Regions from separate parts of the Paraburkholderia sp. A3BS-1L genome, predicted to be linked through region 1. Evidence: riboswitches for the same ligand, from Rfam matches in the RefSeq annotation. Region 1 holds a riboswitch; the other holds the start of a gene.
What was found. A riboswitch is a leader RNA that binds a small molecule or an ion and turns the genes downstream of it on or off. The one in region 1 is predicted to bind cobalamin.
Positions count from the first base shown of each region.

Region 2: linked by a shared signal. The riboswitch ahead of P5W99_RS28620 (TonB-dependent receptor domain-containing protein) and the one ahead of cobG (precorrin-3B synthase) in region 1 are both predicted to bind cobalamin.

Region 1 covers NZ_CP120443.1:839,509-844,592, reverse strand. Annotated here, with positions in the region: gene P5W99_RS18955 (cobalt-precorrin-5B (C(1))-methyltransferase) at 1-354, opposite strand, end outside; gene cbiE (precorrin-6y C5,15-methyltransferase (decarboxylating) subunit CbiE) at 357-1,616, opposite strand; cobalamin riboswitch at 1,691-1,868, shown strand; gene cobG (precorrin-3B synthase) at 2,003-3,400, shown strand; gene P5W99_RS18940 (precorrin-8X methylmutase) at 3,393-4,019, shown strand; gene P5W99_RS18935 (precorrin-2 C(20)-methyltransferase) at 4,019-4,750, shown strand; gene cobJ (precorrin-3B C(17)-methyltransferase) at 4,738-5,084, shown strand, end outside.
Region 2 covers NZ_CP120444.1:770,404-775,487, forward strand. Annotated here, with positions in the region: one part of gene P5W99_RS28605 (IS5 family transposase) at 1-222, opposite strand, end outside; one part of gene P5W99_RS28605 (IS5 family transposase) at 222-543, opposite strand; gene ubiM (5-demethoxyubiquinol-8 5-hydroxylase UbiM) at 764-1,966, shown strand; gene P5W99_RS28615 (ribonucleotide-diphosphate reductase subunit beta) at 1,970-3,004, shown strand; cobalamin riboswitch at 3,101-3,295, shown strand; gene P5W99_RS28620 (TonB-dependent receptor domain-containing protein) at 3,605-5,084, shown strand, end outside.

The DNA.
Region 1 (5,084 bases):
ACCGGCGCGCGTGACGGTGCCCACGCCGGGGCCGGCATGAAACCGCACCCCCGGCTCCGTGCTCAATTGCACTCGGGCGAACACGACCGCGCCATGCGTGACATCGGGATCGTCGCCGGCATCCTTGACCGTTCCGGCTTCCGCCCCATCCGCCGCATCGCGCCCATTGATGAAGCGGCAGAACGCGAGCGGCATCGGCACATGCTGGCCTTTCGGCAGGACGATTCGGGCGACATCGGTGCAAAGGCCGCCCAGCAACAGACGCGCAGCCGCCAGCGACGTAGCCGTCGCGCAACTGCCCGTCGTATAGCCGCTGCGCAGCGGACGCGGCGCTTCCGGCGTTTCGTCGCGCATCGTCACGGCTGTGCCTCCGCCCCGGCCCGGGTCGTGGCGGATTTCGTCACGTCCAGCAACGTAATCGGCAAGGTGGCACGCCACGTATCGAAACCGCCGAGCGGCTGGGCCTCGCTCAACGCAATGCGCGTCAGGGTGCCGCCATGGCGGTTACGCCAGTCGATCAGCACCGCCTCGCCCTGAAGCGTGACCGCATTGGCCACCAGCCGGCCGCCATCGCGCAGCGCCGCCCAGCACGCATCGATCACTCCCGGCACGGTCACGCCACCGCCGATGAACACCGCATCTGGAGCAGGCAGTCCTGCCAGCGCATCGGGCGCCCGGCCCGCCACCAGTTGCAGATCCGGCACACCGAGCGCGTCGCGGTTGTGCGAAATGAAAGCCTGCCTGCGCGCATCCGACTCGATCGCGACGGCACGGCACGCCGGATGCGCGCGCATCCATTCGATGCCGATCGAGCCGCACCCTGCCCCAACATCCCACAGCAACGCACCAGGAAGCGGAGCAAGCCGCGCAAGCGTGATCGCGCGCACATCGCGCTTGGTCAACTGGCCGTCGTGCCGGAAAGCATCGTCCGGCAGACCATGCGTCAGCGGCAACGACCGGCCCCCGTGCCCAACGGGCCCCCCAGGCGTATGGCAAGCGTGACAGGTTAGCGCCACGATGTTCAGCGCACCGATCGACGTGTCCTGCCAGGCGTCTGCGCGCAAATGCAGGCGCTTCTCGCGCGGTCCAGCGAGATTTTCGAAGACCGCCATCTCGGTCGCGCCGAATCCGCGTTCGTTCAGCAGTCCGGCGATCGCAGACGGCGTTGCGCCGTCCCGGCTCAGCACCAGCACGCGTGCGCCCTCACGCAAATGCGCGTTCAGCACAGCGATGGGCCGGTTCACAAGAGACACCGTCTCGACATCCTGCAACGGCCAGCCAAGGCGCGCCGCCGCGAGCGATAACGAAGACGGGCCGGAAATCACGCGCATCTGATCAGGCGGGATCACACGCGCGAGCGTGGCCCCCACGCCGAACATCATCGGATCGCCGCTTGCCAGCACGCAGACCGGCGTACCGCGATGCGACTCGATGCTGCCGATATCGAACGGTTTCGGCCACGCTTGCCGACGCGCGCGAATCCGCGCGGGCAGCATGGCCAGATGCCGTTCACCGCCGATGACAACGCCGGCATCCAGCAACGCTCGCCGGGCCGCACGCCCCAACCCCGCGAAACCGTCCTCGCCGATACCCACAATCGTCAGCCAGCAACCCATCACACTCCCGTTCGTCATCCGCTACCCGTGACTGGCCAACCGCCTGTGCGCTTCGAGGCCTTCCTGAAAAAAGGCATAATACCCGCTTTGCCGGTGCCCTTCGGGGCTTCAAGGGAACACAGTTGAAGCTGTGGCTGCCCCCGCAACTGTAAGCAGCGAGTCCACACCCCCAGGGTGCCACTGGAGAACCGGGAAGGCCGGTGTGGACGACGACCTGCGAGCCAGGAGACCTGCCGGCCCATCGATCGTGCAAGCCATCACCGGGCGGGGTGTACCGGTGCGCGTTCTCTCCCTGTCGAGACAACGTGGCAGTCGTACGACGCCAACTTCGTTGAACCTTGAGCCACGTTTCACAGCCTTCGTTACGGCCATCGGCCTGCCCTGCGTTGTCGCGCATCGTCGCTGCGCGCGACGGCGGGCTGTGTCGCGTCAAGCTGCCCGGCGGCGTGCTGCACGCGGCGCAGGCGCTCGCCATCGCCGATGCAGCCGGGGCGCATGCATCGGGAATCGTCGAGCTGACGAATCGCGCCAATCTGCAATTGCGCGGCGTGAAATCGGGTCACGAAGCCGAACTGAGCCGGCGACTGCGCGATGCGGGCCTCGGGCCGCATGTTCCGTGCGCGCTGACCTTGCCCCCATTGCAGGCCGCATCGCAGGCCGCATCGCAGGCAACGGCAGCCGACGACGTGCGCAATCTGCTGCTGAGCCCAAGCGCCGGCATCGACGAACACGCCTTGTGCGACACGCAACCGCTCGCCCGGGAGATCCTTCTCCTGCTGCAAAGCGAGCCACGTCTTGCTGCGCTGTCCCCCAAATTTTGCGTGCTGCTCGACGGCGGCGAGCGTCTCGCCGCGCTCGATCATCCCCATGATCTCTGGTTCGCTGCAATGGAAGCGAAAGCCGATGACAACCCGTGGTTCGCCATCGGTCTTGCGGGGCAGCCGCCTGCGTGGCAAGACAGTGCGGCAAACCCCGCACTGGCCGCGGTTCGCGCGCGCGATCTCCCCACCATGATCATGGCGCTGCTGCACACGTTTCTCGACGTCGCCGCGCCCGACGAAAACCGCATGCGCGACCTTCTCCGCCGGCTGTCTGGCGCAGATCTCGTGACACGCGCCGCCGCCCGCGCTGCCATCGAACTGCGATGCGATTCCACGGTTTGCGCATGGCGTCGCGCCCCCGCCAACCCTGGCCGCCGATTCGGCGCCTGGCGGCAACGCGATGCCCGCCTGTCGCATGTCGGCGGCCAGCCGCCGCTGGGCCGTATCGATACGCAGGGTCTGCGCGCACTCTCGCGGCTTGCCCAGGACCACGGCAACGGCACGTTCAGGTTGACGCCATGGCAAAGCGTGCTGATACCCGATGTGCCAGCCCCGGCTATCGAGGATGCCAAACAGCGCCTCGCGTCGCCCGGATTCCTGCTCGATGCTCGGGCGCCGCTCGCGCGGCTCATCGCATGCGCCGGCTCGACAGGCTGCGCGAAAGGGCTCGCCGATACCAAGCGCGACGCGCTCGATCTCGCGCAACGGCTGCCCGATGGCGTCGCAGCCCATCTGAGCGGCTGCCCGCGTTCGTGTGCGGCGGCGCACTGTGCGCCGTACACGCTGCTGGCCGTCGAACCGGGTCGTTACGACCTCTATCGCCAGGAGCCGTCGCCGGCCTGCGTGCCCCTGGCCACGTCCGATGCCGCCGGACGCTTTGGCGTGCGCATCGGCACAAATCTGACCATCGAAGCGGCAGCCCGACTGCTAGGCGCTGCCGCCCGGAGCACACTTGATGACTGACTACGTTCGCGACGGACAAACCATCTACCGCCAGTCGTTCGCCACGATACGCGCCGAAACCGACCTGTCCCGCATCCCGCCCGACCTCGAAAAACTCGCCGTTCGCGTGATTCACGCGTGCGGGATGGTCGATATCGTCGATGCATTGCGTTTCTCCGATGGCGCGGGCGCAGCCGGCCGCGACGCGCTTGCCGGCGGCGCGCCGATCCTCTGCGATGCACGCATGGTTGCGCAAGGCGTCACGCGCGCGCGTCTGCCCGCTTCCAATGAGGTGTTGTGCACGCTCGGCGACCCGGCCGTGCCGGAACTCGCGCGCACGATCGGCAACACGCGCTCGGCGGCGGCGCTCGAGCTCTGGCGCTCAAAGCTCGAAGGCAGCGTCGTCGCAATCGGCAACGCACCCACCGCGCTGTTCCACCTGCTCGACATGCTCGACGCCGGCGCACCGCGCCCTGCACTGATCCTCGGATTTCCCGTGGGATTCGTCGGTGCGGCGGAATCGAAGGCCGCGCTCGCCGCCGACAGCCGCGGCGTCCCCTACGTGATCGTCGAAGGCCGGCGCGGCGGCAGCGCCATGGCCGCCGCCGCCGTCAACGCACTGGCATCGGAAATCGAATGATGAATCACCGTGGGCAACTCTTTGGCATCGGCGTCGGGCCCGGCGATCCGGAACTGCTGACGCTCAAGGCACTCCGTCTGCTCAAGGCGGCGCCGGTCGTCGCCTACTTCGTGGCCAAGGGCAAGAAAGGCAACGCGTTCAGCATCGTCGAATCGCACCTCGACGGCGTGCAAATCCGGCTGCCGCTCGTCTACCCGGTCACAACCGAGGCACTCGAGCCGCCGTTGTCGTACGAGACGATCATCGCCGACTTCTACGATACGGCGGCAGCCGTGATCGGCGAGCACCTGGATGCGGGCCGCGACGTAGCCGTCGTATGCGAAGGCGATCCGTTCTTCTACGGCTCTTATATGTACCTGCACGACCGGCTGGCCGGCAAGTTTCGCGTCGAAGTCGTGCCGGGCGTCTGCTCGATGCTGGGCGGAACCGCGGTGCTCGGCACGCCGCTCGTCTATCGCAACCAGAGCCTCGCCATCCTCTCGGGCGTCATGTCCGAGGACGAACTGCGCAGCAAGCTCGCGCAAACCGACGCCGCCGTGATCATGAAGCTCGGCCGCAACTTCGCCAAAGTCCGCGGCGTGCTCGATGAACTGGGGCTCGCGAGCCGCGCGCTGTACGTCGAACGCGCCACGATGCCGAACCAGCGTATCGTGCCGCTGGCACTTGTCGACCCGATGGCTTCGCCGTACTTCTCGCTACTCGTTGTGCCGGGGCAGAAATGGCAGGGATGAACACCACGCCGCCCGTGCTCGTCGTGCTCGGGCGCAGCGCATTGCCTGTGGCACGACGCATCAAGGAGGCGTGCCCCGGCGCGTCGATCCACGGGCTGCTGCCGCGAGTCGAAGGCGAAGCCGATGTCGCCTTCCCCCAACTCGGCGCACATCTACAGACGCTCTACGCACAAGGCGTGCCGATCATCGCGCTCTGTGCGGCCGGCATCGTCATCCGCTGCCTCGCGCCGATGCTCGACAACAAGGGCACCGAGCCGCCTGTGCTGGCCGTGGCCGAGGACGGCAGTGCGGTCGTACCCCTGCTCGGCGGACTGGCGGGTGTCAACACGCTGGC
Region 2 (5,084 bases), on a different replicon from region 1:
TGCGGATACTTTCCACAAAGGCGTTCGAGTCGTAGCCCTTGTCAGCGATGACCGCACCGGTGCGCAAATGCTCAACCAGTTCATTCGCGCACGTAATATCGGAAACTTGTCCCTCGGTGGCAATCAACCGCAGGGGGCGTCCGGCGTCATCGACAGCCAGGTGCAACTTGGTGGTCAATCCACCTCGCGAGCGACCGAGCGCTTGCGGACCGTTTTTTTTCGAGCTCCGGACGAATGCTGGTGCGCGCGCACGATGGTCGAATCGATCAACACATGCTTGATCTCGGTTTCGTCGGCCACAGCGTGGATCACGGTTTCCCACACACCCTTGCGACGCCACCGGGAGAAACGCATGTACACCGTATGCCATCGGCCGAACGCCTTCGGCAAATCGCGCCACGGGCAGCCGGTCCGGCCGATCCAGAGGACAGCTTCGACAAACCAACGATTGTCGGTCGCCGTTCGCCCTGGATCGCCTTCCTTGCCCGGCAAGACGGATTCGATTCGTGCCCATACTTCATCGCTCAATAACGTTCGAATCATCTTGGCCTGCTCGCGCAAAAGACAAGATGTAAACACATTTCATCGAATGTAAACAGCCCCTAAGGTCTGCGAGCCCGCGTTCGCACCCGCAGCGACCACTGCAAGCGGATTCGCACCGGACTCGCACCAGGGCATGGCGACGTTCGCAGCCCGCCGCACGGCGTTCGTGCATGGCGGAGCACGCAGCGTTGGTGATTTGAATATCGATGGGAGGATCCCGGTGAAAGCCGATATCGTCGTTGTGGGGGCTGGCCCGGCGGGTCTGTGCTTCGCCCGTTCGCTCGCTGGAACAGGCCTGAAAATCGTGATCGTCGATCAGCAGAGTGAGGATGAACTTCGCAATCCAGACTTTGACGGACGTGAAATCGCGCTCACGCATAAATCAGTGGGCATGCTGAAACAGCTTGGACTATGGGAGCGCATCGAGAGCCAGTCGAAGTCGCGTCTGCTCGACGCACGCGTTTTCAACGGCAAGTCTTCGTACGCACTCGAGATCGGGCGCGACCTGAGCCCGCACGACGAACTCGGCTGGCTGGTCGCCAATCACCAGATTCGCAAGGCCGCCTTCGAAGCGGTGCAATGCGCGAAGGAAGACGGCGCGGACATCGACGTCCGCACGTCCCAACGCGTGGTCGGCGTCAAGTCCGACGACCACTGCGCCACCGTGCAGCTCGAGGGCGGGGCATCGATCGAAACGCGCCTGATCGTGGCGGCGGACAGCCGGTTTTCGTCCACGAGGCGGATGATGGGCATCTCCGCGCGGATGCGCGACTTCGGCAAGACGATGCTGGTGTGTGGCATGACGCACGAAAAGCCGCATCATCATGCCGCGTGGGAATGGTTCGGGTATGGCCAGACGCTCGCGTTGCTGCCCATGAATCCGCACCCGGCGTCCGGCGCGTTCCAGTCTTCCGTGGTGCTCACGCTCACGGGCCGCGAAATCGAGCGGCTCAAACACGCGGACGCGCGCACCTTCGCCGACGAAATCGAGCGCCGCTTCGACCACCGCCTCGGCAAGATGGAACTGGTCACGACGCGACACGCGTATCCGCTGGTCGCGGTTTATCCGGAGCATTTCGTGGCGCGACGCTTCGCGGCGGTGGGCGATGCAGCGGTGGGCATGCATCCGGTCACGGCGCACGGCTTCAACCTTGGCTTGTCGGGCGTCGGCACGCTCGCCGGCTCGATTCGCGAAGCCTGCCTCGCCGGGCGCGACTACGCGTCCGATGCGCTGTTGCGGCGCTACGAGCACAAGCATCGTCTGGCAACGCGCCCACTCTATCTGATCACCGGCATGATCGCGTCGATCTACACGCGGGATCATCTGCCTGCACGCCTGGCGCGCGATGTCCTGTTGCGCGCGGGCGATCATCTGCGTCCCTTCAAGCGAGGCGTGGCCGCTTACCTGGCGGGGGGGCTCTGAGCCATGACCAGCAACGGCAAAACCCATGCGCAGCAGCAAGCCACGCGCGCCGAAGACAAGCGCGTCGTCAACGGCCGCGGAGATATCAATCAGCTCGCGCCGTTTCGCTATCCGTGGGCGTGGGAGTGCTTTCTGAGCGCGAACCGCAATCACTGGACGCCGCTCGAAATTTCCATGAGCGACGACGTGCACGATTACCAGCAGCGCCTGACCGAAACGGAACGACACGTTTTCGAAAACGTGCTCGCCTACCTCACCACGTCGGACATTCTGGCGATGCGCAATATCGGGCTCGCGGTAATGGAAAAGATGACCGCGCCCGAATTGCAAATCTATCAGGCTCGCCAGGTCTACGAAGAAGCGTTGCATACCTGGACTTACCAGCACTGCATCGAAACGCTCGGGCTTGACCAACAGGAAATCTATAACCGCTATCGCGTCGTGCCCGAAATTCACGCCAAGATCGCGCTCGCGAACCAGCGGCTCGAACGCATTCTGGCGCCCGGCCTCGACCTCTCGAACCGCGACACGCTGCACGAATTCGCGCTCGCCTACCTGTTTTTCGCGGCCGTGTTCGAGGGCTGCTGGTTCTACAACGGCTTTACGCCGGTATTCGCGCTCCAGCGGCGCGGGTTGATGAAGGCGACCGCGCAGCAGTTCCAGTACATCATGCGCGACGAGGTGCTGCATTGCGGCTTTGGCATCCGCGTCATCCGGCAGCTACTGGAAGAGGAGAACCTGCAACTCGATCCGCGCGCCGTGCAACGGATCTGGGAAGAAGCCGATGCGGCGGAAACGGCTTATGCGGGCTATATCCTGCGCGAGCCGATTCTGGGTTACTCGGCCGATTTGCATTGCGCACAGTTCCGCTACATCGCGAACCGTCGCGCGGGTCAGTTGGGGATGCCCGCGCCGTTTCCCGGTGCCGAAAACGTGCTGCCCTGGCTCGACGAGCAGGCCAATTTGCGCAAGGAGAAGAATTTCTTCGAAACTCGCGTGACCGAGTATCAGACGGGCGGCGCGCTGGACTGGAATTAGGCCTCGGGGCTGAATCGCCGTGCCCTTGGGCCCGCGCCCAAGGGCGTTTTCACAACGCCCGATGCATATCGGGTTGACGCCCGCCACGCGCGGCCATTACCCTTGCGCCCTGATGGTTCCCGGCGACGGGATCAAAAGGGAACGCAGTGGGGCCGCCCGACCCCGAGTCTGCGGCTGCCCCCGCAACTGTGAGCGGCAAGTCCATGCCAAACGCGCCACTGGGAAACCGGGAAGGCCGGCAAGGGGCGTCGACCCGCGAGCCAGGAGACCTGCCATCGACCGAGGTCCAAGCAGCCGCACGGGGCGGGGTGTCCCGATGCGCAAGCACCGCCCGTGCGCGGTCGCCCGTTGCAAGGACAGCCCGACCTCAGGATCAGTTGCATGTCCACCACGATTGAAACGGCTTCCGCCCAGGAAGCCCGTTGCCGCTGCATTGACGAACGCTTTGGCCAGCGCACAAGCTACATTCCGCCGGCTCCCGGCGGCTCCGGACAAGACCGCCGGCCGAAACTCCGCCATCTCGCCGCCGCGTGCGCCATGAGCGTTTATGCATGGCACAGCGCTGCCGCTGCCGCGCCCGTGACGCCCGTACCGCCCACGATGCCCGCGACGCAGCCGCCGGCCGCCGCCGCATCCGCCGAATCCGCCGAATCCGCCGAATCCGCCGCCTCGGACAACGACACCACGCTGTCGAACATCCTCGTGGTCGGCGACACCCAGCATCTGCCGCAATCGTTCGACCAGCGCTACGCGAGCACGCAGGTGCTCACGCGCGAAGACCTCGACCGCCTCTCGCCCGCCGACCCGAGCATCACGCAGGCGCTCGCCACGCTGCCGGGCGTGACCGTGTCGCAAAGCGGCGGGCCGGGCTCGCTGGCTTCGGTGAGCATTCGCGGCTCGTCGCCCGAGCAGGTGGCCGTGTTCATCGACGGGATCCGCATTGGCTCCGTGACCACGGGCATGCCCGAATGGGCCGACCTGCCGACCGATGCGTTCGACCGCGTCGAGGTGATCTCGGGCCCCGCTGCCGCCTCGTTCGGCGCGGACGCCGTGGGCGGCGTCGTGCAACTCTTCACGCGCCACGCGTCGAATCAGCCGAACCGGACCACGGTGTCGTTCGGCGGCGGGTCCAACAAGACCTTCGACACGATGCTGAGCACCTCGGGCACCGTGCCCTCGAGCGGACCGCTCGCGGCGCTCGAAGGCCTCACGTATTCACTGGGGCTGCACGACTACAACACCGCGGGCATCGACGCGACCCGGCCCTGGGCCTACGGTCACGAGGACGGCCGCAATCCGTATCACGCCCAGGACGTGAATGGGCGGCTTGGCTATGCGCACGACAACTGGTCGATTTCCACATTTGCGCTGTATCACCAGTCCGATCTGTCCTATGACAACGCGGGCGGCAACGACCGGCAGCGCGACCATCAACTCACGACCGGCGCGGCGTTTCACCTCGACATCACGCCGTTCACGCAATTCGACCAGTCGGTGGGCTACGCGACCGATCGCCAGTTCATCTACTCGAACGATCCCGCGATACCGACCGATCAATTCGACTCGACGCGCTTCTCCACGTCGACTTCGATCACGCATCAGGAGCGTGGGCACACGCTGTTCGGGCAGCCGCTTTCAGGCGAAACCAAGCTCGCCTACGACTTCTCGCGCGAACTGGCGTACTTGCCCGTCGAGGTGCCCAGCGGCTTGCCGGCGCGCAACGACTCCGCAGTCTCTTTGCACCAGTCGGCAACGCTCGGCGACGTGACGCTGTTCCTCGCCGGACGCCACGAGATCGTCCAGGGGCAGGCCGTCAATACGGGCAACGCCGCGCTCTCGTGGGCGATCACGCCGGTCTACACAGCGCGCGTTTCCTATGGCAATGCGTTCCGGCTGCCGACCTTCAACGATCTGTACTATCCGGGCTACGCGAACCCCAACCTCCAGCCAGAACGCAGCGACACGATCGAAGCGGCGCTCGATGCCAACACGTCGTACGGCACCTTCACGGCCGCCGTGTACGACACGCGCGTGCACGACCTCATCACCTACGATTCGCAGACCTTTCTGCCCGTAAACG